Regions from separate parts of the Paraburkholderia sp. Cy-641 genome, predicted to be linked through region 1. Evidence: riboswitches for the same ligand, from Rfam matches in the RefSeq annotation. Region 1 holds a riboswitch; each other region holds the start of a gene.
The links. Region 1 has a riboswitch for cobalamin ahead of cobG (precorrin-3B synthase). Riboswitches for the same ligand answer to the same signal wherever they lie in the genome.
Positions count from the first base shown of each region.

Region 2: another riboswitch for cobalamin. It lies ahead of F3J20_RS20455 (TonB-dependent receptor); the one in region 1 lies ahead of cobG (precorrin-3B synthase).
Region 3: another riboswitch for cobalamin. It lies ahead of cobW (cobalamin biosynthesis protein CobW); the one in region 1 lies ahead of cobG (precorrin-3B synthase).

Region 1 covers NZ_VWWM01000003.1:77,912-83,755, forward strand. The annotation lists gene cobM (precorrin-4 C(11)-methyltransferase) at 1-399, opposite strand, end outside; gene F3J20_RS02665 (cobalt-precorrin-6A reductase) at 419-1,162, opposite strand; gene F3J20_RS02670 (cobalt-precorrin-5B (C(1))-methyltransferase) at 1,159-2,361, opposite strand; gene cbiE (precorrin-6y C5,15-methyltransferase (decarboxylating) subunit CbiE) at 2,361-3,599, opposite strand; cobalamin riboswitch at 3,787-3,966, shown strand; gene cobG (precorrin-3B synthase) at 4,104-5,591, shown strand; gene F3J20_RS02685 (precorrin-8X methylmutase) at 5,584-5,844, shown strand, end outside.
Region 2 covers NZ_VWWM01000038.1:2,981-8,824, reverse strand. The annotation lists gene F3J20_RS20460 (iron ABC transporter permease) at 1-1,020, opposite strand, end outside; gene F3J20_RS20455 (TonB-dependent receptor) at 1,048-3,048, opposite strand; cobalamin riboswitch at 3,138-3,398, opposite strand; gene F3J20_RS20450 (ATPase) at 3,607-3,966, shown strand; gene F3J20_RS20445 (cell division protein ZapA) at 3,963-4,277, shown strand; RNA gene ssrS (6S RNA) at 4,455-4,636, shown strand; gene F3J20_RS20435 (EVE domain-containing protein) at 4,768-5,226, shown strand; gene F3J20_RS20430 (SIMPL domain-containing protein) at 5,489-5,844, shown strand, end outside.
Region 3 covers NZ_VWWM01000010.1:5,912-11,755, reverse strand. The annotation lists gene bluB (5,6-dimethylbenzimidazole synthase) at 1-76, opposite strand, end outside; gene F3J20_RS07750 (cobyrinate a,c-diamide synthase) at 60-1,385, opposite strand; gene cobO (cob(I)yrinic acid a,c-diamide adenosyltransferase) at 1,389-1,991, opposite strand; gene F3J20_RS07740 (cobalamin biosynthesis protein) at 1,988-2,560, opposite strand; gene F3J20_RS31805 (hypothetical protein) at 2,567-2,746, shown strand; cobalamin riboswitch at 2,804-3,044, opposite strand; cobalamin riboswitch at 3,124-3,404, shown strand; gene cobW (cobalamin biosynthesis protein CobW) at 3,525-4,643, shown strand; gene cobN (cobaltochelatase subunit CobN) at 4,650-5,844, shown strand, end outside.

The DNA of each region.
Region 1 (5,844 bases):
GATCAGCGTCTGCGAAACATCGGGCAGCGTCAGTTCGCAGCCGAGCGCGGCCGCGCAGGCGGCCGTCGCGGTCACGCCGGGCACGATCTCGTACGGAATGCCGAGTTCGCGCAGACGGCGAATCTGCTCGCCGATCGCGCCGTATAGCGACGGATCGCCCGAATGCACGCGCGCGACGTCTTGCCCCTTCGCATGCGCGGCTGCGAGCAGCGCGACGATCTGGTCGAGATCGAGGTCCGCGGTGTTGACCACCTGCTCGGCGCGATGTCCTTCGAGTACCGCGGCCGGCACGAGCGAACCCGCGTAGAGAATCACCGGGCAGGCACGCACGAGCCGCTGCCCTTTCACCGTAATCAGCTCCGGGTCGCCCGGACCCGCGCCGATAAAAAACACCGTCATTCAAGACTCCAAACGTTATTCAATGAGCTGTTGCGCCGACCGCGCCAACCGTACGCAATGCGTCAAGCAGATCGGCAACGGCGGCAAACTCGCGCTCGGCCGGCGGCAGTGGCGGACGCCGCAGCATCACGACCGGCAGGCCGCGTTCGCGCGCGACTTCGAGCTTCGCCTCGGTCGCGCCACCGCCGCTGTTCTTGCTGACGACCACGTCGAATGCCTGCAGCGCGAACAGCGCGCGCTCGCCATCGAGCGTGAACGGCCCGCGCGCCGCGAGCGTGCGCGAGCGCGCCGTGTCCGGGTGCGGGTCGAGCACGCGCACGGTCCAGAACTGATGCGGCGGGATTTCGTCGAGATGCGCGAGCGGTTCGCGCCCGAGCGTGAAGAGCGGCCGCCTGAACGGCGCGAGCGCCGCCGTCAGTTCGTGCCAGTCGCCGACCATGCGCCAGTCGTCGCCGGCTTGCGGCTGCCACGCCGGACGGCGCAGTGCCCAGCACGGCACGTGCGCCGCGCGGCTCGCCTGCGCCGCGTTGGCGCTGATTTGCGCCGCGTACGGATGGGTCGCGTCGATCACGAGCCCGATCCGTTCGCTTTCGAGGTAACGCGTGAGGCCGTCGGCACCGCCGAAACCGCCGACGCGCACCGCGCACTGCAAATCGTCGGGCACCTTGCCGAGACCCGCGAGACTGTACACGTGCGTGGGGCCGAGCCGGCGCACGATCTTCAGCGCGTCGCCGGTGCCGCCGAGCAGCAGAACCCGCATCATCGCGCGGCTCCGACCAGCTTGCCCTGGCGATCGATCGCAAACGTCTCGACGCCGACCTGCGGCGGCACGATCTCACGCGCGACGGCCAACGCGCGCGCGCAGACGATATCGCCGAGCGGCACCTGCTGCGCATGCGCTAGCGCGAGCGCCTGCTGGCTCGTGTTGGCCGCGCGCATCGCGGCTTGCAGCGCGGCGTCGGCGCCATGCGCGGCGGCCCATGCCGCAAGCTGTTCGAGGTCGATGCTCGAATTGCGGCTATGCAGATCGAGATGGCCCGCCGCGAGCTTGCTGAGCTTGCCGAAGCCGCCGCAGATGCTGAGCCGCTCGACCGGCGCGCGCTTCATATGCTTTAGCACCGCGCCCACGAAATCGCCCATTTCGATCAGCGCGATATCGGGCAGGCCGTAGTGCGCGCGCATCGCGTCCTCGCTCGCGTTGCCGGTGCAGGCGGCGAGATGCGTGTAGCCGTTCGCGCGCGCGACGTCGATGCCCTGATGGATCGACGCGATATACGCCGAGCACGAAAACGGCCGCACGATGCCGGTCGTGCCGAGAATCGACAACCCGCCGAGAATGCCGAGGCGCGGGTTCATCGTTTTCAGCGCCAGTTCTTCGCCGCCCTCGACGCCGACCGTCACCTCGAAGCCGCCGCGGTACGCGTGCTGCGCGGCGAGTTCGCTCAGATGCCGCGTCATCATCTGGCGTGGCACCGGGTTGATCGCCGGTTCGCCGACCGGCAGCGTGAGCCCCGCGCGCGTGACCGTGCCGACGCCGGGCCCCGCGCGAAAAATCACGCCGGGCTCGGGCACGAGGCGCACGCGCGCGAAGACGACCGCGCCGTGGGTCACGTCGGGATCGTCGCCGGCGTCCTTGATCGTGCCGGCTTCGGCGATCCGTCCGCTGTGCGGGCTTGCTTGCGGGTTTATTTGCACACCCGCTTGTTCATTGTCATGTTCGTTGCCATGCGTGCCCGTTAACCCGCTGTCCTGCGTCCCGCCCTCATCGCCCCGCGCCACGAACCGGCAAAACACGAGCCGCATCGGTACATGCTGGCCCTTCGGCAGCACGATCTCGGCGACCTCGCTGACCACGCCCGCGAGCAGCAGCCGCGCCGCCGCGAGCGAGGTCGCCGTCGCGCAGCTACCGGTCGTGTAGCCGCTGCGCAGCGGCGCCGGCTGTTCGGGAGTCTCGTCGCGCATCACGAATCGGCCGACCGGTTATCCGGCGACGCATCGGCCGGCTTCGTCGCTTCGAGCAGCGTGATCGGCAACGCCTGGCGCCACGTGTCGAAACCGCCGAGCGGTTGCGCCTGCGCGAGCGCGATACGCGTGAGCGTGCCGCCATGCTGCTCGCGCCATGCGACGAGCGCCGCCTCGCCTTGCAGCGTGACCGCATTGGCGACGAGCCGGCCGCCGTTGCGCAGACTCGCCCAGCAGGTGTCGAGCACACCGGGCTCGCTCACGCCGCCGCCGATAAACACCGCATGCGGCGCGGGCAGCCCCTGCAACGCGGCGGGCGCGCGGCCGGCCACGAGTTGCAGCGCCGGCACGCCGAGCGCATCGCGATTCCGCTCGATAAAGCCCTGGCGCATCTCGTGCGCTTCGATCGCAATCGCGCGGCAGGCCGGATGCGCGCGCATCCACTCGATGCCGATCGAGCCGCTGCCCGCGCCGACGTCCCACAGCAATTCGCCGGGCGCCGGCGCGAGGCGCGCGAGCGTGATCGCGCGGATATCGCGCTTGGTCAACTGGCCGTCGTGAATGAATGCGTCGTCGGGCAGGCCGCCGCTCAGTGGCAGACGCGGCGCATGCGCGGACGCGCGGCAGTCGAGCGCGATCAGATTGAGCGCGGCCATCTCGCCGGCCGGCCATTGATCGGCGCGGCCCTCGATGCGCCGTTCCCGCTCGCCGCCGAGATGTTCGAGCACGCTCATGCGCGTCGCGCCGAAGCCGCGCGCGACGAGCGCGGCCGCGAGCGCCGCAGGCGTGCCTCCATCGGCGCTCAGCACGAAGAGGCGCGCACGGTCATGCAGATGCGCGTTCAGCGCCGCGAGCGGCCGGCCCACCAGCGACACCGTCGCGACGTCCTGTAACGGCCAGCCGAGCCGCGCGGCCGCGAGCGACAACGACGACGGCGCGGGCAGCACGCGCAACTCGCCGGCCGGCAACTGCCGCGCGAGCGTCGCGCCGACGCCGAACAGCATCGGGTCGCCGCTCGCCAGCACGCACACCGCGTGCGGACGCTCGGCGAGCAGCGGCGCGAGATCGAACGGACGCGGCCATGCGGCGCGGCGCGCGGCAAGCCGCGCCGGCAGCATCGCGAGATGCCGCTCGCCGCCATACACCACCGAGGCGCCAAGCAAAGCACGCCGCGCGGGCCGTCCCAATCCGGCGAAGCCGTCGTCGCCAATGCCCACCACGGTCAGCCATGCCGGCATGCATCCATCCTCATCGTTTGTCGTTGGAAAAGCGGTTGAAAAGGCGCTTGGAACAGGCTCAAAAACAGGCTCAAAGCATGCCCGAAACGCCTACGAAAGCCGTCCGGCAGCGCGGCCGGCGAAGCCTTCGAAAGCGCGCCGAGGCGCGCCAGTCAAAGCGCCCAGCCTCGTTGCGCGGTTCGAAAAAAGGCATAATACAGCCGCCGGCGCCCTTCGGGGCCCAAGAGGGAACACAGTAACGATGTGGCTGCCCCCGCAACTGTATGCAGCGAGTCCGCCTGCGCCACGCGCCACTGGTTCGACCGGGAAGGCCGCGGCGGACCATGACCTGCGAGCCAGGAGACCTGCCGGCGCAACTGTTCGTGCCAGCCAACATCGGGCGGGGTGTACCGATGCCGCAGCAAGGTCCGCGACGCGGCCTGCTCGGGCCGTTGCGCGACGCTATTCCCGGTGTCCGTCTTGAATCGAGCTTCGCCCTCAACCGTTTTGCCCCACGCGCTTCCGATGTCGCGGCCCTCGGCGTGTCCGGGGCTGCTGCGCATCGTCGCCGCGCGCGACGGCGGCCTCTGCCGGATCAAGCTGCCGGGCGGCGAACTCGGCGCCGCGCAGGCGCGCGCGATCGCCGAGGCGAGCACGCGGCACGCGAACGGCGTGATCGAGTTGACCAATCGCGCGAATCTGCAGCTGCGCGGCGTGCGCGAGCGGCATGAGGCGGCGTTGAGCGGAGAGTTGATCGAAGCGGGGTTGGGGCCGGGGGCGGGTTCTCTGTGCGCTTTTGATCCTGCTTTTGCTCCTGCTTCCGGTTCGGCCGCTGGCTCTTGCTCTTCCCCGCTCGACGCGAACGACGCAAACGCTCCTCCGGACACCACCGCTCTCGGTTTCGCCGACGACATCCGCAACGTGATGACCAGCCCCACCGCCGGCCGCGATCCGTCTGCGTTGATCGATACGAGGCCGTTGTGCGCCGAATTGCTCGCGCTGCTGCAAGACGAGGCGCGCTTCGCGGCGTTGTCGCCGAAATTCGCCCTGCTGCTCGACGGCGGCGAACGGCTCGCGCGGGTCGATCATCCGCACGATGTGTGGCTCGCGGCGTCGGCGGATGAAGGCGGCGTGCGCTTCGTGTTCGGGCTCGCGGGATGCCCGGGAGATGGGGCGGACCTTGGTGCCGACACCGGCACTCGCCGCGACCTCGCCGGCCCCCGCCCCCTTGCTGCCGTTGCACCATCGCATGCCCTGGCGCTCGTACGCGCGTTGCTGCACACGTTCCTCGATCTCGCCGACGCCAACGCCGACACCCACGCCACCCGCATGCGCGACCTGCTCGCCACGCACTCCGCCGACGCGATCCTCGAACACGCGCAGCGCTACGTCGATTTCCCGCTCGCCCGCGACGCCTCGCTCGCGCACTGGCAACGCCCTCTTCGCGCTGACGCCGCGCTGCGCCTCGGCGCACACGCACAGCGCGGCGCACACACCTGGCACGTCGGCGGCCAGCCGCCGCTCGGGCGTCTGAGCGCCGCGGCGCTGCAGGGCCTCGGCGCGCTCGCACAGCAATACGGCAACGGCACGCTGCGCATCACCCCGTGGCAAAGCGTGCTGCTGCCCGACATCCCGACGCAGGCCGTGCCTGCCGTCCTCGCGCAGCTAGGCGCGCTCGGCCTCGCCTGCGATCCCGCCCAAGCCATCACGCACGTGATCGCCTGCACCGGCTCGCCAGGCTGCGCGAAGAGTCTCGCCGACACCAAGGCCGACGCGCTGCAACTGGCCGCGCGACTGCCCGCCGGCGTCGACGTGCATCTGAGCGGCTGCCCGCGCTCGTGCGCGGCCGCGCATTGCACGCCGTACACGCTGCTCGCCGCCGCGCCCGGCGTCTACGACCTTTATCGACGCGACGGCCGCTCCGGTTTCGGCCACTGCGTCGCACCCCCACTGACGATCGACGAGGCCGCCGACCTGCTCGCGCGTCTCGTCAGGAATAAACCCGATGCTTGATTACATCCGCGACGGTCAGGAGATCTATCGCCAATCCTTCGCGACGATTCGCGCCGAGGCCGACCTGTCACGCATTCCCGCCGACCTCGAAAAACTCGCGGTGCGCGTGATCCACGCGTGCGGCATGGTCGACGTGATCGACGACCTCGCGTTCTCCGCCGGCGCGGGCACGGCGGGCCGCGTGGCGCTCGCGCAAGGCGCGCCGATCCTGTGCGACGCGGGCATGGTTGCGCAGGGCATCACGCGCGCGCGG
Region 2 (5,844 bases), on a different contig from region 1:
CGACGTCATCACGCCGACCGGCAACTGCGCGGGCGCAATCACAGTGCGCGCGACGAGATCCGCGCCCATCACCGCGACGCCGCCGCCGAGCGCGGCCGCCGGCAACAGCATGCGCTGATCGTTGCCGAACGCGAGCCGCAGCATGTGCGGCACCACGAGGCCGACGAAGCCGATCGTGCCCGCCGTCGTCACGGCAGCGGCAGCCGCAAGCGAGGCCACCAGGTACACGCGCAGACGCAACGGCATGACCGCAACGCCCAACGCCTGCGCGGCCGCATCGCCGCGCAGCAGCACGTTCAGGCGCGGCGCGGCGGGCACGATCACAAGCAGCGCGAGCAGCAGCGCGACGAGCGCGGTCCACGGCAGCGCGCCGCCGTTGAGGTCGCCGGTCAGCCAGAACAGCATGCCGCGCAAGCGGCTGTCGGGCGCGAGATTGAGCAGCAGCGTAATCAGCGCGCCCCACCCCGCCGCGATCACCGCACCGGTCAGGAGCAGCCGCGGCGACGTGTCCTGCGGTTCGCCGCGCCATAACTCGCGCCGCGCGAGGCCAAGCACGAGCAGGATCGACACCAACGCACCGGCGAACGCACTCGCATCGACGATCCACCATGCGCCGCCCGCGATCATCGCCACGAGCGCGAACGTCGCCGCGCCGCCCGATACGCCGAGCACATACGGCTCGGCCAGCGGATTGCGCAACAGCACCTGCAGCAGCGCGCCGGCGAGCGCGAGCAACGCCCCGCACGCGAAGCCCGCGAGCGCGCGCGGCAAGCGCAACGTACGCACGATCTCGCCGGCGAGGTCGTCGGCGCGCGCGGGTCCGGCATGCCACGGCATCAACGCGGCCAGCACGCGCGATGGCGCGAGCGGCACGCTGCCGAGCGCGAGCGACGCGACCAGCACGGCCAGGGCGATGACCGCGAGTCCGAGCCAGATCGCGGCCGCGCGCCTTGCGTTCATCGTGCGCATGGTAGGCGTGACGTGGCCGGCAGCCGGCAGCGAGCCCGGCGCGCGATTCATGCGCGCGCGCTCACGCCGGTGCGTGCGTTACTGCTGCTGCCAGCCAAGCGTGACGTAGGCACCGCGTCGCGGCGAGTTATACGAGTAGGCCGTTTCATAGTCCTTGTTCAGCAGATTCTCGATTTGCGCGCTCACGTACCACGCTTTCGTGATGTTGTAGCGCGCCGACAGATTCACGATGCCATAGCCGCCCAGATTGCCGGTGCTGTCCACGCGCGGGCCGCTCACGATCCACTCGCCGCCCACGCGCCAGCCGCCGATGCTGCGATTGATCGCGAGCGAGCCGAAGCGTCGCGCGCGCCGCACGAGGTCGACGTCGTTGTCGAGATCGACGGGATTCTGCAGCGTCAGCGAGGCGCGCACGTCGGTCTTGCCGACATGCCCGCTCCACGATCCTTCGAGCCCCTGCACTTTCGCGTGCCCGACGTTCTCGGCCAGATAGATGCCGGGGATCGTCTGCACGTAATCGATCAGATTCGTATAGCGCGTCTGAAAGGCACTGACACGCACCACGCCGAGCAGGTTCGATGCGTACTGCAAACCCGCTTCGACCGAATGACTGCGCTCGGGCCGGATCGACGGATTGCCGCTCAACGGATAGTACAGATCGTCGAAGCTCGGCGCGCGGAACGCGTCCGAATAGCTTGCGGTTGCCTTCCAGTGCGAGGTGATGTCGAAGCCATAGCCGAGATAGTAACTGTTCGCCCCGCCGAAATCGGAGTACTGGTCGCGCCGCACGTTAGCCTGAATCTGATTGCGGCCGAAGCGCGCGGTATAGCCCGCGAATACCGAATCGACGTGACGGTTGGGCGCCGCGAACGTATCGGAATCGAGGCTCTGATCGAGATGCTCGTAGCCGAGTTGCAGCTTCTGGTTCGCGGCCAGCGCGAAATCGTTCTGCCAGGTGTACTGGCGATTGTCGGTATCGAAGCGGCCGTTGTCGATGCCGTTGGTATTCGACACGCTGCGGTCGTCGCCCTCGGCGACCGTGAAATGCGTGGTCCACCAGTCGGTCAGCTTGCCGTTCGCGAACACCGAGACCTGACGCACCTTGCTATAGAGGTTGTTCAGATCGGTCGGCTCGCCATAGGCGTTGTCGTAGCTGTTGTTGCCGTTCGACTGGAAATAGGTGACGCCGGCGTCCCACCTGTCGCTGAACTTGTGACGCAGCGATGCCGAGAGGCTCTCGTTCAGATTGCCGTTCGCGTTCGGATTCGCGCCGGGCGCTTGCAGCGGATCGAGCGAGGAAAAGCCATCGGTTTTGGTGCGCGCGAGCGAGATGCTGAAGGTCGTGCGGCCGTCCTGATCGAGCGCGCCATTGACGCCGATGGTTTGCGTCTGCGTGTGATAACTGCCGTAGCCCAGCGAAAAATTGAAGCGCGGCGGATGATCGCCGCCATCTTTCGTGAACACCTGCACGACGCCGCCAATCGCACCCGAGCCGTACAACGCCGAGACATTGCCGTTCACGACCTCGACGTGATCGACCTGGTCGAGCGGAATCTGCGCGAGTTGCGCGGAACCGAGGCTCACCGAATCGACGCGCACGCCGTCGATCAGCACCAGCGATTGCGTCGACGACGCGCCGCGCAAAAAGAGGCTCGTCGTCGAACCGGGGCCACCTGTACGCGAGATTTGCGCGCCGGGCGCGAGCTGCAGCAGGCCGGGCAGATCGGTCGCGGTCGTGTCGGCAATGTCCTGCTGATCGAACAGCGTGGTCGGCGGGATCGTATCGGCGAGTGCCTGCGGTCCGCGTTCGGCGGTCACGACGACTGGCGAGAGTACGGTGGCCGGCGGGTTCGCGCGGGGGCTCGCATCGGCATCGGTATTCGCATCGGCGGACGCGCTCGAAGCTGAAGCCGATGATGCGGCCGACGAAGCAGCCGGCGAAGCAACGGGCGATGCAACATCGGCCGGCACGGAAGACGCCGCCGACGCGGCAGCCGTGGTCCCGGCAGTCTGCGCATGCACGACGGGCGGCAGACCCGCGAACGCGAGCAGCGCCGCGCGGGCGAAGGGGGACAGCATGGGTGAGAGTCCTGTGGATAGCGTGCGCAGCCCGCTTCCCCGCAGGCCGCCGCGTAACGAGGCGCCCCCGATGTTTAACGTTTTCGCGGGGGACGTCCTCTCCCTCTGGCCGGTATCCGGGCTGCGACACATCGGCCCCGCCTTCCCACGCGTGACGCGCAGTGGCACACTTGCAGGTTAAGCTTCGACCTGCAATCAGGACCGACCTGCATGACGAGATGCGGTCGCTTACCGTTGCGGGGGCAGCGCAGGTTCGCGCGTGCCGGTGTCGAACCCCGCGCGCGCCCTGCTTCCCGTTTAACTGCGCGCGCCGAAAAGCGCGCGCGGGCACCAGAGTGCGGCCAGTTTAGGAGCGACCCCGGCGAGCGTCAAGAAAGGTCAATCCCTGCGCGAGCCGTGCCGTTGAGTGCAGGTTATTGTCCGATCGACGAGCGGTTTTTCATCTTATGGTCGGGAAAATGCTTGCATAAAGCCAAGTTGTTACGTCTCGAAACGAGACAATTGTCGGAACCTGTAACATTCCGCGCTAAAATGCGAGGTCTTTAGAGGACGCAGCACATGCTCACCGAACTCGAATCACTCTCCCAGAACATCGGCAAGCTGATTGCGATCAGCCAGCGCCACCATGAAGCGCGGCTCGCGCTCGAAGAACAACTCGCGCACACGCGTGCCGAAGTCGAAGCCACGCATGCGGAACTCGCGCAATTGCGCGGGGAGCGCGATGCCCTGCAGGCGGAACGCGATGCGCTCTCCGCCAAGATCGACGACGCTCAGGTGCGCCTGAATGCGATTCTCGAGAAATTGCCGCGTGCCCGCGCGAGCAGCGAACCGGATAACCAGCTCGATCTGCTCGACTCCGCTCAACCCGAACCCGAGGAAGCGGAAAGCGACGTGAGCCGCCACGGAGAAAACGCATGACCACCAAGCAGATCGAAGTATCGATTCTCGACGTACCGTATCGTCTCGCCTGCTCGCCGGAAACCGAAGCCGCCCTGCTCGAAGCGGTCGCACGCGTCGATGCGGAAATGAAGAAAATCCGCAACGGCAGCAACGTGCGCGGCACGGATCGCATTGCCGTCATGGCCGCGCTGTCGCTGGCATCGGAACTGCTTAAGCTGCAAAACAGCGTGCGACACGGAGAAGCATTTCCCGCTGAAGAAATCCGGCGTACAATGCAGCAAATGAACGAACAGCTCGGTACTGTGATTGAACAGTACAGCTTGCAGTAAGCGGTCACAGCCGGCTTCGAACCCAATGTCGAACCGGTCGTGAATTCAACGAAGTAACTTGAAACGCAGTACTTTTTTGCAAAGCGGGTGTGCGGTGTTGGTAAAGCACATGAGCACCTCTCGCAAGCGTTTGAGTTCTTCTGTTAAAGTTTGAACTGCTGTAGCTTCATCGGTTTAGCTTCCCTGCCTGGTTCGCCAAGGTCATATATTCCTTGAACCAATGCCATGTGCACGGTTGCGGAAATTTGTAGCACGGGCGTGCGCGTCACTCTGTCTGATGTACCCGAAGTGTTGCTAACTGCGACCAATTCTGAACCCCCGGTTCAGGATGCCGGCCTAGCGGCTAAGGCGGGGACCTTATCTGGAACGGCATCGTACTTCGGTTCGATGCCGTTTTTCTTTGGGCTGCGTTTTCCGGTGCTGCTTTCAGGTGCTTTTTGCAGGCGCCGGTTCGCGCGCGTCGTTCAATCCCTCACGTTCAATTCGATTCATGCGCTACTGGCTGATGAAGTCCGAACCGGACGAAGCAAGCATCGACGATCTCGCCAACGCACCGCATCGCACGTTGCCGTGGACCGGCGTGCGCAACTATCAGGCACGCAATTTCATGCGCGACACCATGCAGATCGGCGACGGCGTGCTCTTCTACCATTCGAGCTGCCCCAAGCCCGGCATCGCGGGCATCGCGGAAGTGTCGTCCACCGCGTATCCTGACCCGACCCAGTTCGATAACAAGAGTCCGTACTACGACGCGAAGTCGTCGCAGGAAACGCCGCGCTGGATGCTCGTCGACGTCGTGTTCAAAAAGAAGATTCCGCTGATTCCGCTTGCTGCGCTGCGCGAGCATGCCGAGTTGCAGGACATGCGTGTGCTCGCCAAAGGCAACCGTCTGTCGATCACGCCGGTGACCGAAGCCGAATGGCGTTTCATCACAAAACAGCTTGTTTGAGGGCATATCCGGCGTTCGCTCGTGACTTATGACGAACGGGTGAACGCACCGTGTTGTTCTCCACATGGCGGATAACGCCGAATTAGGGAACCAAGACAACGCGAGCCGCGCCTAATGATCGGACACGCGTGTTGCAGGGCTCATTGAAGGGCTTCGCCTGGCCGGCGAGCCAGCCCGTCGCGAAAGCGAACCCGCAACCCCTACGCCATCACATGTCACTTGTGTCACACGTGCACAACCTGTTCATACAAGGAGTTCAACAATGACGAAACAAGCCGCACGGGCCCTCGCACTCGCTCTCGCCTGCACCGCGCCTGTCGCGCTCGCGCTGACCCCGACCCTCGCGCGCGCGCAAAGCGTCATGCCGCAGCCCGCGGGCGTGCTGTCGCTCAATGCGCAGGCGAGCGCGGAAGTCCCGCAGGACGTCGTCGACATCACATTGTTTTACGAGCAGGAAGCGAGCGATCCGTCCTCGCTCACGGCCACGCTGAACGAGCGCGCCGACGCCGCCTTGCAGAAGGCGCGCGGCGTCAGCGGCGTAACGGCGCGCACGGGCGCATTCTCGATCTTCCCATCCACCGATCGCGATGGCCACATTTCGACGTGGCGCGGCCGCGC
Region 3 (5,844 bases), on a different contig from region 1:
AGTGGCGCATGTCGCGGCGTTCGTAAATCGCGCGATATACCGCGTCGCGCTCGGAATCGTCAAAAGGCTGCGCCATGGAACAGGGCGGCCGTGAAGGCCGGGTTGGAAGGCCAGTAGGCGTGCATATAGGTTGCCACAATCGGGCCCACGCGATAAACCGCCTCGCCGGCGGCGTCGCTGTGCGCGCGTGTGGCGAAGCGCAGCGGCGCGAGCGGCGTGCTGAGCTTCGAGTAGTGGAACGTGTGGCCGGTCAGCGGGCCGTGCAGGCTGTCGATCTGCTGCATGCCGAGCGCGGCGAAGCGCTTTTGCAGCGTCGCGTGACCGGGCACGAGGCCGAGCATGGGCGTGCTCGTGCCGTGCGCGTCGGTCAGCCGGTCGAGCAGATAGAGCATGCCGCCGCATTCGGCGACCACGGGCTTGCCCGCCGCGACGTGCGCGCGGATCGACGCGGCGCTGCGCGCGTTGCCGGCCAGCGTCGCCGCGTGCAGCTCGGGATAGCCGCCCGGCAGATAGAGCGCGTCGATGTCGTCGGGCAGGGCTTCGTCGGCGAGCGGCGAGAAGTCGTGCACTTGTGCGCCGAGCGCTTCGAGCAGCGCGACGTTGGCCGGATAGATGAACGAGAACGCGGCGTCGCGCGCTATCGCGATCCGCTTGCCGTCGAGCAGGCGCGGCAAGACTTCGGGCACGGGCGAGTCGAAGTCGACGGCCGGCGGCAACTCGGCGAGCGCGGTTGCCGCGAGCGTATCGGCCGCGTGCTCGAGGCGCGCGTCGAGGTCGTCGATTTCGTTTGCCTGGTGCAGGCCAAGGTGCCGGTCGGGCAGCGTGATTTCGTCGCTCGCGGCGATGTGCCCGCACCAGTGCAATTCGGGCGGCAGCGCTTCCTGCAGCATCTGCGCGTGGCGCGCCGAGCCGACGCGATTCGCGAGCACGCCATGAAACGGCAGTTCGGGCCGAAAGCGCGCGAGCCCGAACGCGAGCGCGCCGAAGGTCTGCGCCATCGCCTGCGCGGAGATCACCGCGAGCACCGGCACGCCGAACGTCGCGGCGAGATCGGCGCTGCTCGGCGTGCCGTCGAACAGGCCCATCACGCCTTCGATCAGGATCAGATCGGCCTCGGCCGCCGCCTGCGCGAGCAGGTTGCGGCACGCGGTTTCACCGACCATCCACAGATCGAGCGACAGCACCGGCGCGCCGCTCGCGCGCGCGAGGATCATCGGGTCGAGAAAGTCCGGGCCGGTCTTGAACACGCGCACGCGCCGTCCGAGCCGCCGGTGCAGGCGCGCGAGCCCCGCCGTGATCGTGGTCTTGCCCTGGCCCGAGGCGGGCGCGCTGATAAAGAGCGCGGGACAGGCCGGGCGGCGCGTCGCTTCGGGCGCTGACGGCATCGCTCAGAACTCCACGCCGCGCTGCGCCTTCACGCCCTGCTCGCGATACGGATGCTTGATCGCGCGCATTTCGGTGACGAGATCGGCGGCTTCGATCAGCGCGTCCGGCGCATGGCGGCCGGTCACGACGACGTGCAGCATCGGCGCGCGCGCGTTGATGACCGACAGCACTTCGTCGAGCGGCAGGTATTCGTACTTGAGCACGGTGTTCAGTTCGTCGAGGATCACCATCTGATAGTCGCCGCTTTCGATCATCCGGCGCGCCTCGTCCCAGCCCTTGCGCGCGGTGGCGATGTCGGCGTCGCGGTTCTGGGTGTTCCAGGTGTAGCCGTCGCCCATCGTGACGAAATCGCAGTGTGCGATCGCGCCGAGAAAGTCGCGCTCCGAGGTATGCAGCGCGCCCTTGATGAACTGCACGACGCCAAGGCGCATGCCGTGGCCGAGCACGCGCACGGCCATGCCGAACGCGGCCGTGCTTTTGCCCTTGCCGGTGCCGGTGTTGACGATCAGCAGGCCTTTCTCGACGGTCGCGGCGGCCTGTTTCTTTTCATGGCCCTCGCGGCGGCGTTCGGTCATGCGTTGATGCGATTCGGGATCGGTTTTCATCGAAGGTCCTGTTGGGGAGTGTCGGGTTGGGTTGGAGCGGTGTCGGCGTCGCTGCTGGCCGAGGCGATCGCGACGGTAACGCCGTCGTGCACGGTCTTGGGTACGAGCAGGCGCGCGGGCTGTGTGGGCGATGCAGCGGCTGACGCAGCCGCCAGGGTCTGCGCCGCGAGCAGCGCGCAGGGTTCGCAAACGCCATCGACGCCGAGATGCGTTTGCGCGGCCAGCGACGGCGTGGCGACCGGCACCGCGGCGATCTGCTCGCGGCTGAACACCTGCAACGGCAGCGCATGACGCGCGCAGAATTCGCGCAGGCCCGCTTCGTGGGCTTTGGCGTCGAGCGTGGCGACGGCGTGAATCTGTTCGAAAGAAGCGACGCACGCGTGCGAGCCGAGCGCGGCGCGCACCGCCGCTTCGATCTGTTGCGCCGAACTGCCGAGGCGACAGCCGATGCCGACGCCGAGCGTCTTGCCCGGGCGTCCGGTGTGTCGAGCGGCATCGGCTTTGGCTTCGGCATTCGCGTCAGCGCAAGAGGCCTCGTGCCCGGCGCTGGCGAGCGAGGCGCGCGTCATCGCGGCATGCAAGGCAAACGCCTCGCGGTAATGGAAAAAGGGCGGCTGCCTGCAAGGGCGCACGCGGCAAGGAAGATCGAGGTCATGCGGTACTGCGAATCCGGGCTTGGACCATCGCGCGGCGCGTTGCGTTTTCGCGGCGAAAACCCCGTGGAAAAACGCCACGCGCGGCGCGGCCATGCTTGAACGCCATCACATCCGTTCCCCGCGGATTCCGGCGGCCGGCAACGCAGCGATGAACGCGGCGCCGCCTCCGCGTCTGGCCGGTATCCGGGCTGGCGGCCTCACGCGCTTTGCCTTCCCGTCCGGATTCATCGGACAGTGGCGCGAAAAACGCATGTGCGACGCGGCCGGAACGGCGCTCGCGTCGCAGGTCGCTTACCGTTGCGGGGACAGCACAGATTGAACGCATGACGCGCTGCCTGTTTCCCGTTTAACTGCACACGCGAGCGCATGTGCGGGCACCAAACGCGCGCATACGATAGCACATGGCGCCCCGCCGGATAAGCGCGCGCGGCGCTTCACGCGGTGTCCTTTCCTTGACTGCGCATGGCCGTGGGCCTACACTCGCACGCACTTCTGGTGCTCGCGCGCGCATCCATGCGCGTGCAGTTAAACGGGAAACAGGGAGCCCACCTGCTCTGGAACGGGCCAACCTGTGCTGTCCCCGCAACGGTAAGCGAAAAGCGGTATCGGCTGCATGGCCGGCCACCGCGGAGCCGGCTTCGATGTCCACGCGCAAGGCTGCGTCGGCATATCACCACTGGTCGAGAAACCACTCGGCCGGGAAGGGGAAGCGGCGCTTTCGCCAGCCCGGATACCGGCCCGAAGATGCAGGACGGACGCCACGGGGATGCGGCGTCGCGTTCACGACCTCACTTTCCGCTTTCTGTTTTCCGTTGTCGCGGCAACGCCGGCGCTCGTTCCGGCATGCGCGGCGCAACGCCTTCGGATGAACCTCACGATGCAAACTCAATTGCGCAAGATCCCCGTCACGATCGTCACGGGCTTTCTCGGCAGCGGCAAAACCACGCTGCTGCGGCACATTCTTCAGCATGCGGGCGGCAAGCGCATCGCGGTGATCGTCAACGAGTTCGGCGAACTCGGCATCGACGGGGAGATCCTCAAGGGTTGCGGCATCGGCTGCGATGAAAACGGCGTCGAAACCGAAGGGCAACTGTATGAACTCGCGAACGGTTGCCTCTGCTGCACCGTGCAGGAAGAGTTTTTTCCGGTGATGGAAAAGCTCGTCGAGCGCCGCGGCGAAATCGATCACGTGCTGATCGAAACCTCGGGTCTCGCATTGCCGAAGCCGCTCGTGCAGGCGTTCAACTGGCCGCAGATCAAGAACAGCTTCACGGTCGACGCGGTCGTGACCGTCGTCGATGGTCCGGCTGCCGCGAGCGGCCAGTTTGCCGCGAACCCGGTCGCCGTCGATGCGCAGCGCAAGGCCGATCCGAATCTCGATCACGAATCGCCGCTGCACGAGCTGTTCGAAGATCAGTTGTCCGCGGCCGATCTCGTGATCCTGAACAAGACCGACCTCGTCGACGATGCGCAGCAGCGCGCGGTCGAAGCGCTGATTCGCGGGGAGATTCCGCCGCAGGTGAAGATCGTGCGCGCGCAGCAGGGCCAGCTCGATCTGCACACGCTGCTCGGGCTCGAAGCGGCTTCGGAAGAGACGATCCACCTGCGCCACGATCATCACGGTTCCGCCGACGATCCCGACCACCACCACGACGAATTCGATTCGGTCGTCGTGGAAGCGCGCGTGTCGTCGCGCGACGCGGCGATCGCCGCATTGCAGACGCTTGTCGAAGGCCACACGATTTATCGCGTGAAGGGCTTTGCCGCGTTGCCGGGCGCGGCGATGCGCCTCGTGATTCAGGGCGTGGGGCGGCGCTTCGACAGCTATTTCGACCGGCGCTGGCAGGCCGGTGAAAATGACGGCGGCGCGCACGCCGGCAGCCGTTTCGTGCTGATCGGCGAAGACCTCGATCAGGCCACGCTGCAACGCGCGTTCGACGCGGCACTCGACGCCGCCGCTCCTGCGCCCGCGAGCGTTGCCGCACACCAGGCGTAAGCGCTCATGCATCTGCTACGCACGACGCCGGGCGGTTTCGTCGACGATACGCAGGGCGTGATCCGTATCGATCAGCAGCCTGCCGATATCGTCGTGCTCAGTTCCGCCGACACCACGCTGTCGCTGCTCGCGAGCGTGGTGCCGCGTCTCGGCGACGGCTTCCCGAGCCTGCGGCTCGCCAACGTCACCTATTTGCGGCAGCCGGCGTCGGTCGATTTCTATCTCGACGACGTGTTGCAGCATGCACGCGTCGTCGTGGTCGATCATCTCGGCGGCGAGGCTTACTGGCCGTACGGCATCGAGCAGGTCGTCGCGCTCGCGCAGCGCAGGCAGCAAACGCTTGCGATGTTTTCCGGCGATTTGCAGGAGGACCCGAACCTGCTCGCGCGCAGTACCGCGAGCGCCGAGCTGTGCCATCAGTTGTGGCGTTATCTGCGCGAGGGCGGCCCGCAGAATGCCGAGGCGTTCCTGCGCTGCATCGCCTATCGCGCGCTCGATTGGGGACGCGAGCCCGAGCCGCCGCGCGCGTTGCCGGCCGCGTCGCTCTATCATCCCGCGCACGACACGCCGACCATCGCCGACTGGCAGGCGCGCTGGCGCCAGGACGCGCCTGTGGTCGCGATTCTGTTCTACAAGGCGCATCTGCAGGCTGCCAATACCGCGGTGTTCGATGCGCTGATCGACGCGCTCGAAGCGCAAGGGCTCAATCCGCTGCCGCTCGCGATCACGTCGCTGAAAGATGCGGTGAGCCGCGAAGTCGTGCAGTCGCTGTGCGCGCAGCACGATGCTGCACTCGTGCTCAATACGACCGCGTTCGCCGCGTCCGCGATCGACGACCCCGAGCCGCTCGCGCTGGCCGGCGACGCGCCGGTGTTGCAGGTGATCCTGAGCGGCGGCAATCGCGAGGACTGGCTCAAGGACAATCACGGCCTCAATTCGCGCGACATCGCAATGCATATCGCGCTGCCGGAAGTGGACGGCCGCATCATCACGCGTGCGATCAGCTTCAAGGGGCTCGCCTATCGTTGTCCGCATACCGAGGTCGACGTGGTCCGCTATCAGCCCGACCTCGAACGCGTGCGTTTTCTCGCCGAACTGAGCCGCCGCTGGTGCCGTCTACGTTCGCTCGACAATGCGGACAAGAAGCTCGCGCTGATTCTCGCGAACTATCCGATGAGCGAAGGGCGCATCGGCAATGGCG